4 regions of the Paenibacillus sp. UNC217MF genome follow, and region 4 is predicted to be linked to each of the others. Evidence: riboswitches for the same ligand, from Rfam matches in the RefSeq annotation. Region 4 holds a riboswitch; each other region holds the start of a gene.

Region 1 (4,849 bases), on a different contig from region 4:
GGTCAAATCAGCCAAAGCAGCCTTTACCTCATGGGTATTTTTATAGTTCCCCAATAGATACGGAACGAAATTGGAGTTATATAGGATCGGAGTACCTGGTCGAGGTATAGGATATTTGCTGCAGGACAACCACAGCCCGGCAACGGAAAGTCCATGCTCGTTCAATCCGTCGGAGTAAAAGATAAAGTCTTCAATTGGATCGCCTGCTCCAACAAACCCGTACTTGTTTTTCCATTTCATTTCATCTCCCGGAAGATTGGCTTCAGGAAAAGACTGTCCACGAGGCACAAAATGACGATGGAATTGAGCTTCAATGTCCAGTCCATTGTTCTTGCGGAGACGATGCCGCCCTTCTTCGATTTTCGCGGTATCGATATATTTGTACACATGCTAATTCCTCCTTTTCATTTTCTTGAAACGGCGTACTTTTATATCTTATTAGCGGCACACAAAAAGAATCCGCCTTTTCAGACGGATTCCTCCATGATGTTCGACAATTGAACGACAAAGATGGTATCTATGGTATGACAGAAGGGCAAGCAACGCTTGGGTGACTCGATCCTGCTGTCGAGAGAACAGTTCCGGAAGCAAGTCCTCTCGCGGCATGACATACATTCTCCGCATGGGTAATGGCAGAGATAACAGCGATCCCGTCTGCACCAGCTCGAATTACATGTGGCGCACGCTCTGCCGTAATGCCGCCAATGCCTACGATCGGCAGTGATGTTATCTCTGTTAGCCGCTGAATGATTGCAGTGCCTTGCGGCTCTAGAGCATCCTCTTTGGAAGCAGTCGAATAAATCGGCCCAACGCCGAGATAATCGGCGCCTTGTTCCTCAGCCAGCAGAGCCTCAGCTGCCGAATGAACGGACACGCCGAGTATTTTATTGCCGATGCGATCCCTGACTTGCGCCGCTGGCTCGTCGTTCTGGCCGACATGAACCCCGTCCGCATTCAAGGCAAGCGCCAGCTCTACATCATCGTTCACGAGGAAGGGAATGCCGTGTCTTCTGCACACCGACTGAATGCGCATTGCGAGTTCTTTCTTAGCTGCTGTCTTCAGCGCGTTTGCGCCCTTTTCCCGAAACTGTATCATCGTAGCCCCTCCGCGAATGGCTTCCTCGACAATCGATCCAGGGTCTGCCCTGCAATTGGCGCTGCCGAGCACAAGGTACAGCCGCAAATAGGAACGCATGCGGGCATCTCCAATGCGACTATCTATACTTATCATCTGACCACCTCTTGCATCTGCCGCTGCCGATATGCCCAATGGTTGGTTGGGCCGTTGCCGCCGCCAAGCCCGAGCGTCTCCTCAATTGCTGCCTGAATATAATGCCGCGCAGTACGAACCGCTTCATTGGGAGCAGTGCCCTTCGCAAGTTCTGCCGTAATCGCTGCCGAGTAAGTGCAGCCCGTGCCATGAGTATGCTTGGTCATGATTCTGCGGTCTTCCAGCAGTGTGAAGTGGGCTCCGTCATAGAACAGGTCAACAGCCAGCTCGGTCGTCATGTCGTGGCCTCCCTTGATGATGACCATTTTGGCGCCGTAATCAGCAATTCTTATCGCAGCCTTGCACCGATCTTGCAGGGTGACAATCTTCATTCCTGCAAGCGCTTCTGCTTCTGGGATGTTCGGCGTGACAATCAGCGCAAGCGGCAGCAGGCGATTCTTCATCGCCTCTATGGCATCTTGCTGCAGCAGCTCTGCGCCTCCCTTGGCTATCGTGACTGGGTCGACGACAACGTTGTTCAAACCGAATGCTTCAAGGCGATTCGCTACTGTCTCAATAATGCCTGCGCTGAACAGCATCCCTGTTTTGACAGCATCAACCCCAATATCTTCTACGACGGCATTTATCTGTTCAGCAACGGCTTCATGAGATAGCGGGTATACGCCGTGAACACCAAGCGTGTTCTGTACCGTCACAGCCGTAATCGCTGACATGCCGAATACGTTCAGCTCTTGGAAGGTCTTGATGTCGGCTTGAATGCCGGCGCCGCCACCGCTATCGGAACCGGCAATCGTCAATGCTCGTGCGACCATCATAGCCATACCTTTCTTCTAGCGGAGGCTTGGCGAGGGGTGATTGTTGATGCCGCCGTATCGAATAGGTCGATCTCAGCCAAGGCATCAAGAAATGCAGTTTGGAAGCTGCCAGGACCTCGGTGGCCCGCTGTTCGATAGGCATGGGCTGCTGCGCCCCCATAATAAGACATCGCTGCGGCTCCTGCCAGCAATAAATCAGATTCTACCGCAGCAAATGCGCCGATGACCGATGTCAGCAGGCACCCGCTTCCCGTTATGCTCGTTAATATCGGATGACCGCCCGCAATAACGTAGCCGGTTGTGCCGTCTGTAATGACATCCTCTTTGCCCGAAATGGCAACGATGGTGCCGAAACGGTCAGCTGCCCGTGCAGCAAGATCGAACAACTCCTCAGGGGAACGAAGGGAGCTTTCAGACTCCATGCAATCCACGCCCTTGATCTCGCCAGCTTCACCCATCAGCTGAGCAATTTCCGCGGCATTGCCGCGCACGATCGAGACACGCAATTCCTTGAGCATCTTCACGGACACCTTCGTCCGATACGGCGTTGCGCCTGCGCCTACTGGATCGAGAATAACCGGAATGCCATGTACATTCGCCGACCGCCCTGCGATTAGCATAGCTTCTATCATGTCTGTATCGAGCGTGCCGAGGTTCAATACGAGCGCATCTGCTGCCTTGGCCATGTCTGCTACCTCTTCTTTGGCTGAAGCCATCACAGGGGAGGCGCCAATGGCTAGCAGACCGTTAGCGGTAAAGTTGGCGACGACGATATTCGTCATATTGTGGATGAGGGGGCGCCGTTCCTTAATACGTTGGGGGAAGAACTGCATATCGATCATCCTTGTTTCACCTCTGTCTTCTCCGCCAAGCGTACCGGCCAGTCTTCTACTTGATAAGCCATGTCCCAAAACATATATTCCAGCTGGCAGCTAGTCAGAAAATGCTTCTTCAGCTGCTGCTTGCGTGCTTGCGACAGCGATTCTGCCCATTCATCCAGCATTCGGCGCATTTTGTCCGTAACTCCGCCGCCGAGGTCTCCATAGAAATGAATCCACTCATAGAACGGATGGGTCTCATCTGGATTCACTTCTTTTAGCAGACGTTGTCCGATCTCCGTATATGTCCATGGGCACGGCAGCAAAGCCGCAATAATATCTTCTAGGGTTCCTTCGTGGGCCACGGTAAGCATATGGGACACATAATGGCTCGCAGAAGGGGCGAGCGGGTAGCCTTGCAGTTCTTCGAACGTTACGCCTGCCACGTTACAAAAATTATGATGGGGGTGTATCTCGCTATTCAGCACAAACGAGATTTGCTCGTTGAAAAGAGCCATTGTCTCTCGGCTGTTACATTTGGAAATCGCAATGCCGTAAATCCGAATAAAGGCATTCAAATATTCAAAATCCTGCTTTACGTAGTGAATCAACTGTTCTTTCTTGACAGTACCTTCAGCAATTCCCCGAACGAATGGATGATCCATAATGGCATCGTATATCGGCTCTGCTTCGTGTCTCAGTTCCTCCGTAAATGTAAGCATGAACAGCACCTCCGAATGATTGGATAGATGATGAATGCATGCTGAAATCTGGTCAAGGAGCACTTCGCGGCAGCCAAAAAAAGCCGCCCCGAAATGGAGCGGCTTCATCATGTCCATACAAAAAGACCATGAGGCCGGCTCCACTTCCCTCCGCCGGTATTACCCGGATCAGGTTCAAAGGGTCCAAGAATTCTTGTCTCAGCCGCCTATGCGGCTCCCCTAGTGGATTTCACGTCATATTCATCTTACGAACTACTTTAGCATTGATGGAGATAATTGTAAAACGTTAGTTTTCTCAACCATTCGGTCAAAACGATAATTTGTTAGTGCTTGGAGCGAAGTTTCGTATTGTAATTGACGCTGCGACAACTGATACAATAACCTCATAAGGCGCCTTATGATACGTCAAGTGACAGAGGTTGATGATAGTGATGGGCAACATGATAGGAATCGATAAATTATCGCAGGAAATCGGTGTGACGAGCCGTACCCTGCGCCACTGGGAGTCGCAGGGGTTGTTTGCAAGTCAGCGCGATACCAGTTCTGGCTGGAGGATGTATGATGAACAGACTGTGCTTGCAATCCGTATAACTGCTTTGTTAAGAGGGTTTGATATTGGGATTAAAGAGATTAAAGTGGTGCTGGCGGATATGACGTTCCGAACCGCACATCAGGTAATGACTCAGTATGCACACGAGATGATTGAGCACAAGAATGAGTGCATATCGAAGGAACTAACATTGAAGAAATGGTTGGAGCAGTTGCACAAGTACCTCAATGAACCGATTACGGCTCAATTGCTGCTGCAATTATGTCATGAACCGTTCCTACATTCAAATATGAAACATGAGGTGACAATGCCGATGAGTAATCAGTGGAGTTATTCTCCAGCATCGATCAAATTCGTAACCCTTCCACCAATGAGAATGGCTTGCCATGTTGTCGTAAGCGCATCACCAGAAGAAGAAGCGATCGAATCATTAGCGGACTGGCTCGTGCAAGCTGAACTGCAAGGAACGGCACGGCTATTTGGAAAAAATGAAGAACCACTCCCTGACGTTGAATCGAACGTTTACGGTTATTGTGCATATGCCTCCATTCCAGAAAATATCGATATACCAAGTCATTTGGCGGAGGCTAGGTTCTCCGGCGGGGTGTATGCCATGATGGAGAGTACAGATGATATTACGGGATCGTGGCAATTATTGATGGAGAAATTGAACGAGCATCCAGACTACGAGCCTGATTCGGAGGCAAGATTCT
Region 2 (4,849 bases), on a different contig from region 4:
GCAGCATCCATTTCTCAATGCCTGACAACATTACTCCTGCCTGCCATATGGCGAGGAATATAATAAATGCAATGATCGGGGGGCCGATCTTCGCGATTCGACGTCCACTCATGGCCGGTACTTCACTGTCAATTCATCCATCGTAATGCCAGATGGCTTATACACAATCTTCACTTGCGACAACACATTGCTGCTTCCCATCTCAATCATGGCCTTGTTCATATCCTCAATAATACGGAAGAGTTCGCTAAGTTCGCCTTCCATCGTTGTCTCCAGTGGATTTACCTGATATTTCACACCCGATGCTTGAATGACTTCGATTGCACGATCTACATAGGGAATTACGTCTTCCCCATTTTTCGTCTTCGGAACGATCTGAATGCTTACTAAACTGTTCGCCATCTTGCTTCTCCTCCTCTTTCTCAATCCTCATGTAATGATCAACTTGTAACGGTCTTGGTGACGATTATCTCGTATCGATATCATGTAACGATATACACAGGTAACGATATACAGCAAAAGGGCGCATATGCGCCCATTGCCTATTCCTATAACCGTATAGGCTTATGAAGCTGGCAAGAAGTCATTCGTAAACGCCTTGTCTACATCAATGCTCTTATCCATTAATTTGTTCCCCACGAGCCAATTCATGTAATTTGCCCATACGTCACGCTTTTGCTCGCCCCAGCGAGGTGCATCGTCCTTATACTTCGGACTCAGCCATTTCTGGCTTGCGATAACCAGATCTTTGTTCAAATCCGGCACAGCTTTAAGCAGCAGGTTGGCTGCATCTTCTGGATTGTCAATCGCATATTGATAGCCCTTGGACGTAGCACGCATGAATGCCTTAATCAATTCAGGATCTTCCTTGATCAGCTTCTCGCTTGTCGAAAGAACCGGCGTATAATAGTCGAGTTCCTTCGCATATTGATTGACATACAGCATATCAATCGGCTCACCACGAAGCTCTGCTTCAATACCTGTCCAAGCATAAAAGATCCACGCGAAATCAATATCCTTCTTCACGGCTGTAAAGTAATCGGCATTGCCCATGTTGACGCTCTTCAGCTTGCTATAGTCGCCGCCGTCCTTTTCCATAATCGTGCGGATAATCATCTCCTCAACCGGAGAGCCCCAGCCGCCATACGTTTTGCCTTCAAAGTCCTTAGGTGACTTGATGTTCTTGTCCTTCGGCGCGGCAAAGCCTGATGTATTATGCTGAATGATCGCACCAATCGACACGATCGGAACATTTTGTTGTCGAGCCATCGTAATACTTTCCTGAACACTAACACCGAATTGCGCTTCTCCCGATGCGATCATCGCCTCTGATGCGCCAGTACTCGGCTGCAATATCTCAACATTCAGACCTTCTTCCTCATAGTAGCCCTTCTCCTTAGCGACATACAAGCCAGTATGGTTCGTATTCGGCGTCCAATCAAGCACAAGCTTAATGTCGCGTTTCTCCTTCGACTTATCCGTTCCTTGCTCCTGAGTCGTGTTCCCCTCTGCCTGGCTCCCTTGTCCTGCTTCTTGACCCTTGCCGCCGCAAGCAGCGAGCGCAAATGTCATCATGATAACGAGCGCCAGCATCAACCCTCGTGTAAAGCGTGTCCGTTGCATATGATGAATCCCCCTTCTCTTCCTTCCCTCACTAGTGGAGAGCCGATCATGAAATTAGAAAGTGCTTCGATAACGCCTGCCGCGTTCACCAGTTGGACGATCCGCTCGATCGTATATGTGTGGATGAGCAAGTTCCCGTCCCGCCGTCCTGCAACACGATTCAGATCCACAAAAAAAAGCGCCCCCTCTGGGACGCTTTGTGTGCCGTTCTACGCGTATATGCGAATGTGCATCATACGATGAATCACGTCAATAAGGTCATCCGGCATTCGTTCATCCGTACAGCAATTATGTCCATTCTGCCCAAAGCAGCGCACATTCATGCAAGCATGACGAATAATCAAGCAACCTAATTATAACAATAATGACGCGGTTCAACGTCTTTCCTACGCTGGCATTACCCAGATCAGGTGTAAGGGTCGGTATCTTAATGGGATACAATCTCAGCCGGCCAAATTCCAGCACCCCTAGCGTGCATATGCAGTTATCGAAGCTACCATATTACACGGGTAATTATAGTCCTCATCCATCAGAAAGTCCAGTGACAAACAGAAATTGCAAAGTGTCCGCTGATCATTGAGGCAATGCTTATATCTCCCATCAACTTCGTTATTCGTATGCTTTATGACAGCAGATTGCTCATATTCACTAGATTCCTGTCGAAAAAAGTTCCATGTGAAACAAGGGACAATATTCCATTTTAACCCAAATAATTACCTCATTGATTTCTTGGCGTAGAGGATGTCTGTATGATACGATCACCAAATATCAATTCAATTCGAATACCGGATTCGAGCAAGGGGATGAAGAGTAGTATGACAGAAGCGTTAATCGGCAGCACCATTTCCGCCTTATCCACAGGCATCGGGGCCATCCCGATCTTGTTCATGAGGAGCATGTCTCACCGTATGAGGGATATCCTTCTCGCCTATACAGCAGGGATCATGACAACAGCTTCAATGTTCAATCTTATCCCCGAAGCGCTTGCCAGCTCTAATGTGTTCGTGATTGCATTCGGCCTGCTGCTTGGCTGCTTCGTGCTGCTGTGGCTGGAGCATTCCCTGCCTCATATGGATTTGGAGAATCCGAATCAACGAATTCGCATCAATATCGAACAGAAATCATTCCTTATCATTGCGGCCATCACCCTTCATAATTTGCCGGAAGGCTTGTCTGTCGGCGTCAGTTATGCGAGCAGCAATGATACACTTGGGCCGTTAATCGCGTTTTCCATTGGATTGCAGAATGCACCAGAGGGCTTCCTCGTCGCCTTATTCCTCGTCAATCAGAACATCAATCGCTGGAAAGCGCTTGGCATCGCTACCTTAACAGGCGTCGTTGAGATTGTCACCAGCATGCTCGGATACACACTTAGCTCTTATGTGAGCAATCTGGTTCCATATGGGCTGTCCTTTGCAGCAGGGGCAATGATGTTCATTGTGTATAAAGAACTGATTCCTGAAAGTCATGGAGACGGACATCAGCGGTCGGCCACCGTCTCCTTCATTCTTGGCCTTATTACGATGATTGGATTGACAGACTGGTTCTAAACAATGATGCTTCAATCGTTTAATAGAACATGTTCATCAATCAAGCTCATGCAAGGGCTACCAATGGACTAGGCAGCGTTTTATATCATTACTTAACCGGCGTAATATTTGCTGTTCTGCTTGGATTATCCCACTTTACGCTGGCTCCCATGACTTTCGAAATAAAGCTTAACGGAACAAAGGTGCGTTCCCCGTTTTTTTCAACCGGACCATCGAGTTGGATCTGTTGATCACCTGCCAACGCGGTTTTACCTCCCACGTTAACTTGTTCCATTCCACTGTTGCACCCAAACCCTCTGAAACGAAACGTACAGGAACATAAATGATGTCGGCTTTGGATTTATAATAAGGATACTCTTCACTTTGAATCGGATTACCTTTAACATTGACCTTGACATCATAATAAATGTCATCTTTATCGCTTACAGTATCGAGAATCATACCAGCCTTCACATCCACTCGAGAAATAGAGAGATCGCGATTAAGGACAAAAGCAAAGTTTCCATCCTTGCTGAAGCTGATCGCTTGCCGGGGCTCTGAAAATCCTTTAATGATCCCGATGCTGCTGTTGTCGGAGGTGCTGATTATATTAATGGAGTTATCCAGCTTGTTGCTGGCAAAAAGGATCTTTCCATCAGGAGAAAGGGATGCGCCGTAAGGATCGCGCCCAACCTTTACCTCGCCAATGATTTTGCCTTGTGAGATGTCCACTATGGCAATACTATTACGCCCGCTGTTTGCCGCATACATGGTAGAGCCATCGGCGGATATTGAAATCGCTCGAATCTTCGAGAATCCGTGGATCTCATGGACGATTGCATTGGTTTTGACATCCACAACCGATACCTTGTCTCCCTTGAAGTTAGTAACAAACACATAACGACCGTCGGGAGATACTTTTATCCCTTGACGAGGTTGGGAGAATCCCGGAATGACAGCGGTCGTCTTATGCTGCCCGATATCAACAACCGTTACTGTACTTTTGGCTTCATTGTTGACATACATGGTATTTCCGTCCGCGGTGACATCAGTTCCAAATGCGCCTTGACCCACTGCAACCTCATCCTTCAATGCCAGGTCTTCCGTGTTGTAAAATCGCAGGGTGCCCAGTGTGCTATCCGAAACGACAAACTGCAAACCGCCGTTAATGAACATAATGTTTCTTGGTGTGACAAAGCCGCGGATCTCTTTACGCAAAGTTCCTTTGGCAAGATCATAGACTCGAATCCATGGCTGACGACTATCCGAGACAACCGCAGTTTGCTCGTCGGGACTTACGGCCAGTGAGTTATTGATAATCTCGCCGTCAAAGGGGCGGATTGCCGCAATGGTGTTGTTTCCTGAAGCCGAGATCGAAGCCAAATTGTTATCAGCAGCCAAAATAATGGCCGGTTGAATAACGGAAAGTACCATTCCGACAAAAAGTACAGGTTTTATCATTTTGTTTACCATCATTCACTCATCGCCTCTCTGAAAAGGTTTTGAGCCAACGTAAGACGGGGCTCTTGACCAATGTAACGGAGAATTGTAAAGATCATATAAAGAACACGAGAGCATCATGTCTGATAAAATGATAGCCGTGGAGGTGAATGTTCCGATGGATAAGCTGCAGCTTGAAGGTCCTATTCTGATTGCGGACGATGATGCTTCGCTCGTCTCGTTTTTGCAGGAATACT
Region 3 (4,849 bases), on a different contig from region 4:
TTTCTTTGATGATAAAAATTAAATTACCTATCAGATTGTATCTGAAGCCAATTAGACGGTCGGGCCGGTGAACGGGAAGTGCAGTGCGGCCATATAGGCGAGCGTAATTAATCCAGCCATAAGCAGAGTGAACCATACATCGCGCCGATGGCAGCGTGTAATATAATAGTAGGTACGTGATTGGCCCATCTGGAACCGCTTCGCCTCCATTGCGACAGCGACTCGCTGCGCACGGCGAATGCTCTGTGCGAGCAGTGGCAGGGCGTACATGCGTAGACGCTCATATATCCCTTTTAATCCCTTGCTGTATTGAACGCCGCGGATTTGCAGGGCATGCGTGCGAACTCGGTAATCCTCCCAGATCGCAGGGAGCAGCCGCAAGGAGGCGATGAAGCTATACGCATATTGCGGCGGAAGCCGGAATTGCTGCATCAGCGCATAGAATAACAATATTGGCTTCGTCGTGAAGGCGAATGTGATGCCAAGCATGCCGAAGCAGAGTGTTTTCACTCCGATGACAAGTCCGCGGTAGAAGCTCTCCTCGGTGATGCGGATTATTCCCCATGACCACCATTCATGCTCCCCCTTGCCGAACAAGATCATCGTGGATGCTGTCGAGACGAACAGGAGAAGGAACGGTGTTGTCACGAACAGCAGCTTCTTCGTAGAGTGGCCGCTGCATAGAAACAACAGCAGTGTGTAGAAGATTAGCTGATAACATGCAAAATCAAGCTCTCGGGTTAGCAGCGCAATAATGAGCAAGGCGAGAAAGACGAGAAGCTTGAGCGCAGGGTTAACCTGATGAAGCCATGTTTCAGATTTGGGAGCGAGCAGCTTCATTTCATCTGCACCTCCCGCATTGTCTGTCCACGTGGGGAAGCTTCTACTTCGATCAGTTGGCCTTTGTCAACATGCCATATCCGATCTGCAAAACGATCCACGATATTCATGTCATGTGTCACCATGACTATGGCGGTTCCTTCTGTCCGAAGCCGGTTCAACTTTTCCAATACAGCAAATGTATTTTTAGCGTCTTGCCCGAAGGTTGGCTCATCCAGGAGCAGGATTGGACGCTTACGCATCATCGCTGTGGCGACACTTAATCTGCGTTTCTGACCAAGTGACAAATGATACGGATGCCGATCCCGTCCGATATTCAGATCGAATGATTCCATGACTTGTTCCACTCTATGTGCAATGTCCGATTCATCCCAGTTGTTCTGCCTAGGTTCATAAGCAAGCTCATCATAGATCGAATCCGTTAGAAACTGCATCTCAGGATTCTGAAATACGAAGGCGAGTTCGGCTGGAGGCTGCTTTCCCGTATTTCTGAATCGTGGGAACCATCGCTTGCGAGCCTGTGCTGGCAGCTCTTGACCCTCAATAAGATACATGCCTGTAGTACGCAGAATTTGCATAAGAGACAACAATAGTGTGCTCTTGCCAGCGCCGTTCTCTCCGATAATCGTAATCCATTCCCCCGGATAAATATCTACGCTCGGGACGGATATGCGACGAATTTCTTCATAGTATCCGCTAAAATCACGCAAAGAGAGCAGTGGCTGCACGGCTTGCAGACGCGTGTAGGTGAGCCCGCCGTCCTGCTTGCAATGAGGCTGTTGATATCCGTTCGCCGTTCGTTGCTGCGTTATGGCTTGGTAGGCTTCTGAATAACTGTAGTCCTGCCATACACCGGGATACCAAATACCATATTCAATGAGCTTATCTTTATGATGTAGAAATACATTTTTCGGCTCGTCGTCCGCAATGATTTGTCCAGTGCTGTCGAATAGCACCACACGATTGATAATGTCGATAACATGCTCGATTTTGTGCTCCACGATTAGAATGGTGGAGGAATCGGCAGCTTGTTTCACGGTGTCCCAGACTTGCTTCGTTCCTTCTGGATCAAGAAGCGCTGTAGGCTCATCGAGGAACAACACCTCTGGTTCTAGCAGCAGGACGGACGCAAGCGCGAGCCGCTGCTTCATTCCTTGGGATAGCGTATGGATTTCTGTATGCAGATTGTTGAACTGCAATCCCACTCTTTCAAGTATGCCTGTCATGCATGCTGGCATTTGATCATAGGGGATCGAGAGATTTTCCAGTACAAAGGCGAGCTCTTCATCTACATATGGCATGCAGAACTGGCTGTCCGGATCTTGGAATACGAAGCCCCAGCTTGAAGGAAGCTTAATCTGATCGTATTTCATCGGCACTTCGATAGAGTGGGGCATAATTCCGCTTAATACATGCAGCAATGTTGATTTGCCGCAACCGCTTGGCCCGAGGAGCAGTACCTTCTCACCGGTAGAAATGTGGAAGGAGAGGTCCTTGAACAGCAAGGAATCCTCTCCTGGAAATGTTAGGCGCAAGCGGTCAACAAATGCAGACGAATTCGCATGAGATTCCTGTTGCATGTGTAACCACCTTATTCCGAATTTGTGGCGTACGCACAAATTCTATCTATTCATATTATGCGTGCTATTGATTAAGTACCGCGTAATCTTCTTTGGACACAGGACGTATGGATTTGGTTACCCCTGTCACTTCCAATGCACGAACGAGCAAGCCGGCAAATACGCCAGCGAAGATGAACGCACTAATGACACGAAGTCCGTACTTCAAGACGAGCACCCATGTCTCGTAATCTGCATATCCGTAACCGAGATCGATAATGAATGAGCCGACTGCGGACAGAATGCCAGCGATGCCTGCGATGACGATGCTGTGCTTGCGGTATCCAGTCAAGGCGAATGCCAATTCTGCCGCCAGACCTTGTACACAGCCATACACAATCGTCTCTAGTCCCCAAGCAGAGCCAAGAATAGCCGATAAATTAGCGGCAGCAAGACTTGCAAGGAAGCAGACGCCGGGCTTGCGAATGACTAGGTACGCGAATGGGCCAGCCATAAACCACATGCCATATGTTAATTGTCCTGCTTGTGGGAACAACGGCTTTGCGAGACTGTAGACGCTCTCCCACATTTTGAAGATCACACCAAATACGACCCCGATCATCACGGTAATGAGAATATCCGTAAACTTTAATTTGTTGCTTCTCTGTTGTTCTGGCAACATAACCCTCTCCTTTGTTGTATAGCTAGCATACAAAAAAACCGTCTGGCAACCAGACGGTAGAAGAGTCCTAGATCACAGCAGAGCATGATCACACGACAAATACAGATTCTCTACGCTGGCATTATCCAGATCAGATTAACGGTCAGTAGCGGTATACTCATCTACAATCTCAGCCTGATTCCTCAAGCCCCCGAATTTGTATGACTATGCAATTGCTCATATCATACAATATTCATGATAGGTTGACAACGAAATGTTTACAAAAAACATAAAAATAGGATAGGGATAGAAGCCAATGATTGTAATCGTTCGCTAGACAACATCGAAGAGAGGAATAAGGAGATAAGGAGCGTGTTAGGAGATTTGAAGAGAGAATAGAACAAAATGAGGATCAGGAAGAAGTCCTGATCCTCATGAATTGTTAATCGTGTGAAGTTGTAGAATGTCGTCTCAATGACAAGCTGTATACGATCCCTCCGCATGCAAGAACTGCTATGAGCAGAATAATCAGGCCACTGTATAAGGCAAATGAAGCTTCCTTGGCAACGGTAGGTGTCAGTGAAGTCAACAGCCAACTATGTGTAAGCAGACCGCCGACTACAGCGATGCCGATGCCTTCAGCCATAAAGCATGCAAAGCTGAGCATGCTCATTCCTTCTCCTGCTTGGTCAGGTGCTAGCGATTCTGCAACGGATGCAGATATAACTGTCTTGATGAATGACAACCCTCCGAACACGAGCACGAGGGCGAACGTCATCAGCCATGGAGAATCATTCCCCCACGCAAGGAGCGTGACGAAACTGAATGTGACAAGACCTATTCCAGCGACAAATACAAATGAAGTTCCTCTCTTATCAACGAGAGTTCCACCGAGTATGCCGAACAGAATAACGCTGAGTGACCCTGGGAAAATGATCGCGCTGCCGATAACAGCGGTCGAAAGTTGATGTACATCCCGCATGAAGTAAGGAACCATGGAAATAAATCCAGCTACCGTTCCTAGCAAAATGGAACCAGCAAGCGTGCCAAGTACATATGGGCGATTAGCGAACAGGGACGGAGCAATAAACGGTTCGCGAATACGGCGGATATGCAAAGCAAACCCAAGAACGAGAATCATACTGCAGACCAGATAGAACCAGACATATGTCGTAGTAAACAAGGTAAATAGAATAATGCCTGCTGACAAGAAGGCAATGCCGATGATATCTGTTCTCCCATTGCGAGAAGGCTCCTGCGGCAGTGCGGTCAAGAAGAAGGGGAGACTGACTATTGTCATTACCGGAATGACAAACAGGTAGGACCAATGCACATAATCTGCCAGTACACCGCCTACAGCTGGGCCAATCCCTTCACCAAGCGCTACCATAGAGCCAATCATGCCAAACGCCTTGCCTCGATGCTGTTCTCCAACGTAGCGAGTGACCATAACCATGATGAGTCCGGGCACAGCCGAAGCCCCGGCACCTTGTATCAATCTGGCTGCCAATACAGCCGACAAGTAGTCATGGGCGAAGAAACCGAGCAACGAGCCACTACCATAGATGAGCACACCGATGAGCAGCGGCTTCTTAATGCCGTATTGGGATGACAGGGTGCCATAAATGATGGAACCGAGCGCGAAGGTAATCATGAAGCATGTGTTGATCCAATTCGCAATGGCCGGAGTGATACTGAAATCGTGTGCGATGTCGGGCAAGGATACGTTGAACACAGTCTCATTCAACACACTGAAAAATGCTAAAAAGCTTAACCACGCGATCGATTT
Region 4 (4,849 bases):
ACAATTCCGATATGCTGGGCCGCTGCACCGGAATCGTACTGTTCGATTGGCTTGCCGTACACGAGGACACTGCCTTCAACTAGACTGTCTATTGCATGTGGATATAGCCCGGTAAGGCAAAAGGCTAGCGAGCTCTTGCCACAGCCACTTGGGCCCAACAGCAGAACGGTTTCCCCCTCATGCAGGGTGACATTGATGTTGGATAAGACAGGCTTGCCTTCGGTCTCGAAGGCGAGTGTCAGATCAGTGGCTTCCAGTGCAATAAGAGCTCCATGCTCGGCGTCACGTTGTAAGGTCGATTGTGCTGGGTGATTGGGAATGAGAAGCGCTGGGCTTGCCATGTTATCGCTGCCCCTTTGCAATTGGGAAGCTTCTAAGAACTCCTGTATTGGCCAAGGCGTCCGCAATCCATTTGCCAAGCAGACCCGAGAGGAGTGCGCCACTTATACAGCGAACGACGAACATCGCGAGGATGAGACCAACAGAGTAGGCCGCATAACCGCTGCGGAAATACCCCCACGCGAAGCTGAATACAGCGGAGCCCACCCCAGCCAGCATAAGCACTTTGGTTGAATAATTCCGATATCTTGTAGCGGCAAATACGGCTTCGGCACCCAAACCTTGAATTAGGGCGGATACAATCAAAATAGGCCCTACGGCGTTGCCGATTAATACCTCAATCAGTCCAGCGACTGTCTCAGAAATGACGGCAGCCCCGGGCTTGCGGATAATATAGGTAGCGATGATCGATACGATAAACCAAATGCCGAAGATGACTTCATATCCCATCGGCCCCATAAAGCCAACAAGCACATTGCCTAATTGCAAGAAGAGCAGATAAATGACGGCAAACACAACAGATAATGAACTGAGAACGACAATATCTCGTAATTTCCATTGGCTGTTTCGCGAATTCATGAACATTCCTCTTTTCTTAGAACGATGATCGGATGAGTCCGTTTGGTTTGTAATTTGCATTTTGGAAATTCTTTATCTTCAGCTGCTACCTTGTGGAAGGGCTGTTGGCTGACATCGTAGTTGTCATCACTACATGGGACTTGTCTGATTTTCTCGCCCGATTAAACGCGTTCTCAAGTGTAGTAAATACTCGCTGTGCATCTCCTTCTAAGCGGCTTGCATAATGAGCGCTCTCATCGAAAGTGCCTTCTTCCTTAGCAAGGCCAATGATCTCATAGATCGTATCCATGTAATCTGCCGTTCCGAGCGGGTAGAGCGCAAAATGAGCAGCGACCTTGAGAGGAATCGCTTGATACCGTTCCGCATTCATTCGAATTTCGTCCGTATTCATGAAGGCATCTCCTTGTGTGTCGCCCGGACAGCCAACAGAGAAGGTAGCATTCAGCACAACATGTTCTCCACTTGCCGCGCTATGTAAAAAGATTGACTGAACGACATCGAATACATGTTCACTACGCCCACGAACCCAGGTGCTGACATCATCGGTATGGCACCATACCTTAGACATGTCTGTGTCTCGCAACGCTCCCAAAATAAGGTCAACGAAGCGATCGCTCATCGGATAGATAGAAAAGCGACAACCAACGATGCGGCTCGTACCGCAAGATAACTGACTCATAACTTATATCCTCCCTGACGAATCAATATGTGGTCAGCAGACAACAAAAAAACTGCACCGTGAGTCGGTGCAGTTACGCTTGAGGATACAAGGGTATGACATGGCTTCATGCAATGACGAACATGACGAAGCCGCAGCTTATATCAATCAGTCGACTACACTTCCCCACGCTAGTATTATCTAGTTCGGGTTGTAAGGGTTAACAGCGTTGCCGCTGTCTCTCAGCTTGTTACAGCACCCCTAGTGTTCGAAATTCACTATGCAGTTTCCATCGTTCATATGCTTGACAGCTTTCATTATACACGGGATGATCCGTTTGTAAAGGGTGTAACACCAAAAGGAATACTTCAAACTGGAGCTTAATATTGCAATGGGCTAGATCCGGGCATGCAAACGATCCGTGGTATCGAAGCCTGAAGGTGATGCCCGACATCATGAAGGAACTCTAGTCCTCCGTAATAGTCAACGTGATTTGAAACAAGGTATGGTAACACTGATCCTGCGTTAGTTCAATCGTGCCATCATGGAGCGTTATGATTTTTTTGCAAATGGCGAGACCTAAGCCTGTACTGTCTTTGATCGGCCCGTCGCCACGGATGAATTCTTCAAAAATATGTTCTTTGATCGGCTCCTGAACGCCAATTCCGTCGTCTCCGATCCACAGTATAACGTTTCCTTCTTGTCGTGCACATGACACATAGAGCACCGTTCCCGCTGGATTATATCGCAGTGCATTGCTAATTAAGTTAGTGATGACGCGACTCATATGAATCTTGTCCATCTTGACATAGAGCGGTTCTTCCGGGATATGTGCTTCCAGCTCAAATCCCTTCTCTTCTATTTCCGGATAAAATTCCACCACGAGCTGCTGGAACCATTTCGTAACGTTCACTTTCTCTTTGCTCAATTCCGTATGCTTGTCATCCAGCTTCGCCAGTTCAAATAAGTCCTTAATTAAATTGGCCATATACGCTGACTTATCGTAAATATATTGAATATATTTGCGGGTATCTTTGTCTTCCAGTGCCTGATTGTCCAACAGAAGCTGCGAATAACCGTAAATCGAAGTAATCGGCGTCTTCAAATCATGCGAGAGGTGCAGCAGCATGTTTCGCTTATTGTTCTCGGCGGCTTCCTTCTCAGCAGAAGTGCGCTGCAAACGTTCAGCCATGCCGTTAAACGCATCTTGTATTTCCGCGAATTCCTTTTCGGCTGAATAATGAAGCCGCTTCGTGTAATTGAAATGCTCCATCTCTTTGATGCCTTCTAAGATTTGCCGCAACGGCTTTTTCACTTGTCTAACCGAATAGCGGGCGTAAAAGTAAAGAAGGATAAATAATAAAATAGCTAATAACGCAGCAAAGATCGTTGTCGCAGTTGATAATTTCAACAAGCGCTCAGGAATTTTCCACAGCAATACATATGATTCGCCATGCGGCCCTTTGGCTTGGTAAGCATGATAGGAGATTGCATCATCGTTGCGCTCTACATCCATCTTGGCATACATTTGACCGTCTTCGTAATGCTTGATGTCGTCCTCTTTGTTTCCTTTGACAAAAATGATCTCGCCTGACTCATTCACGATTTCGAACCAACCGCCGTACTTGTCCAGCAAATGCCCACTGATGTTGTGGAAAGGGTACCGATAAATATCCGTTCCATTAATTTGAGCAACGACCAGTTCATCTATATACCGCCTCATAAATAGGTTCGTGCTCAGGAGAGATACAATGATCGCTGCTATCATCAGGACGCATATCACTGCATAATTTCGAAAAAATACCCGTTTCAAGGGACGTCGACCGGAGAGATTATTTGCTTTTTTCAAAACGGTAGCCTAACCCCCTAATCGTAATGAGGTGGATAGGCTTTCTCGGATTATCCTCAATTTTCTCACGGATTTTGCTTATGTACACCATAATTAAATTTTCGTCTCCGATGTACTCCTCGCCCCACACCTGCTCGTAAATATGCGCTTTGGTCAATACTCTGCCAGCCTCTCTCATAAGAAGCTCCACAATCTTGAATTCGTATGATGTCAATTCTTTTGGGATGCCGGACTTGAACAGTTGGCAGCTCCTTGTATTCAGCCTCACATCTCCGATTTCGATAACCTCCTGCTCCTGCCTATCCACCTTGGCAAAGGAGTCGATTCGCCTGAACAGCGCCTGAACGCGGCTGACGACTTCCAGTGGGTTGAAGGGCTTGCCCACGTAATCGTCCGCCCCGAGCTGCAAGCCGTAGATTTTATCCATATCGTCAGACTTGGCAGAAATAAAGAGAAACGGAATTTGCGAATTCTGCCGTGTTTTTTTGAGTAATTCCAATCCATCCATTTGCGGCATCATAATATCGGCTATGACCAAATCGATGGACTGCTCCTGCAAGATGGTCATCGCTTCGGCACCGTTCCCGGCTGTAATCGTGGCATAGCCGTGGTTGGTTAAATAGATGGTCAGCAGTTCCCGAATTTCGGCTTCATCATCAATAATAAGTATGGTTTTCATTTGTTGTTCCACCTCTATGTATGCAACAATAACTCCCGATTCACTTGCGGCTAAGCGCAGATGGATCGGGAGTTGTGCTGAATTAAAATAAATTGTCAGCGAACGTAGACAGCATTGCTGCAGCTTCTTGCTTCAGCATCGGCTGCTTGGATCGATAGTCGAACGTCCCGTCTTTCCCTTGGACAACTTCAGACCCAAATAATTGCTTGGCAATGACGAACTGAACGCCTTCACGCGCCCAGGTATCGGTGGAGCCGCTGAGCCGGGCTTCTTTCGGGCTGGTACCCACATGGTTGAATGCCATACGCCATATAATAGTCGCTGCTTCCTGACGCGTCAACAATTCCTGCGGATGAAATTTGCCGTTCTCAGGCTTCTGAATGACACCAAGCTCATAAGCAGCTTGTATTTCTTTAGCAAACGAACTGTCGGATATATCTATGAAAGCAGGCGTGCTCTTGGATGGAGACACCCCGGCCCATCGAATAAACCAACCGATAAACTGTTCCCGGGTAATTGCTTGTGCAGGCTGAAAGCGGTTGTCGCCGCTTCTGTCATCAATGACTTTCAATTGGCGTAAGTGATAGATATACGATGCATACGGATGGTCGTCATTAACATCCTGATAATGCTGCGGCGCCGCTAATTTTTCGGTCCAACTATCTGATTTCTGGTCGTAATATAATGCCTTTACCTCGCCGCTGTCATTTAACTTGAATGCAGCTTTTACGCCTTGTTCATCTTG

Evidence for each region. Region 4 has a riboswitch for thiamine pyrophosphate ahead of BP95_RS0128535 (YkoF family thiamine/hydroxymethylpyrimidine-binding protein). Riboswitches for the same ligand answer to the same signal wherever they lie in the genome.
Region 1: another riboswitch for thiamine pyrophosphate. It lies ahead of tenA (thiaminase II); the one in region 4 lies ahead of BP95_RS0128535 (YkoF family thiamine/hydroxymethylpyrimidine-binding protein).
Region 2: another riboswitch for thiamine pyrophosphate. It lies ahead of BP95_RS0123310 (hypothetical protein); the one in region 4 lies ahead of BP95_RS0128535 (YkoF family thiamine/hydroxymethylpyrimidine-binding protein).
Region 3: another riboswitch for thiamine pyrophosphate. It lies ahead of BP95_RS0104230 (ECF transporter S component); the one in region 4 lies ahead of BP95_RS0128535 (YkoF family thiamine/hydroxymethylpyrimidine-binding protein).

Annotation. Positions count from the first base shown of each region.
Region 1 is NZ_JMLT01000017.1:80,453-85,301, reverse strand. It holds gene BP95_RS0110790 (linear amide C-N hydrolase) at 1-387, opposite strand, end outside; gene thiE (thiamine phosphate synthase) at 518-1,231, opposite strand; gene thiD (bifunctional hydroxymethylpyrimidine kinase/phosphomethylpyrimidine kinase) at 1,228-2,043, opposite strand; gene thiM (hydroxyethylthiazole kinase) at 2,043-2,888, opposite strand; gene tenA (thiaminase II) at 2,885-3,586, opposite strand; TPP riboswitch at 3,715-3,817, opposite strand; gene BP95_RS0110765 (MerR family transcriptional regulator) at 4,018-4,849, shown strand, end outside.
Region 2 is NZ_KK366028.1:370,240-375,088, reverse strand. It holds gene BP95_RS0123325 (ABC transporter permease) at 1-112, opposite strand, end outside; gene BP95_RS0123320 (thiamine-binding protein) at 109-402, opposite strand; gene BP95_RS0123315 (ABC transporter substrate-binding protein) at 565-1,623, opposite strand; gene BP95_RS0123310 (hypothetical protein) at 1,593-1,793, opposite strand; TPP riboswitch at 1,989-2,102, opposite strand; gene BP95_RS0123305 (ZIP family metal transporter) at 2,439-3,173, shown strand; gene BP95_RS34655 (stalk domain-containing protein) at 3,262-3,414, opposite strand; gene BP95_RS31240 (beta-propeller fold lactonase family protein) at 3,342-4,628, opposite strand; gene BP95_RS0123295 (response regulator transcription factor) at 4,732-4,849, shown strand, end outside.
Region 3 is NZ_JMLT01000008.1:159,706-164,554, reverse strand. It holds gene BP95_RS0104240 (energy-coupling factor transporter transmembrane component T family protein) at 52-840, opposite strand; gene BP95_RS0104235 (ABC transporter ATP-binding protein) at 837-2,420, opposite strand; gene BP95_RS0104230 (ECF transporter S component) at 2,485-3,081, opposite strand; TPP riboswitch at 3,172-3,285, opposite strand; gene BP95_RS0104225 (MFS transporter) at 3,503-4,849, opposite strand, start outside.
Region 4 is NZ_KK366031.1:38,135-42,983, forward strand. It holds gene BP95_RS0128525 (ABC transporter ATP-binding protein) at 1-341, opposite strand, end outside; gene BP95_RS0128530 (ECF transporter S component) at 343-918, opposite strand; gene BP95_RS0128535 (YkoF family thiamine/hydroxymethylpyrimidine-binding protein) at 1,004-1,597, opposite strand; TPP riboswitch at 1,743-1,849, opposite strand; gene BP95_RS0128540 (HAMP domain-containing sensor histidine kinase) at 2,043-3,425, opposite strand; gene BP95_RS0128545 (response regulator transcription factor) at 3,409-4,104, opposite strand; gene BP95_RS0128550 (serine hydrolase domain-containing protein) at 4,187-4,849, opposite strand, start outside.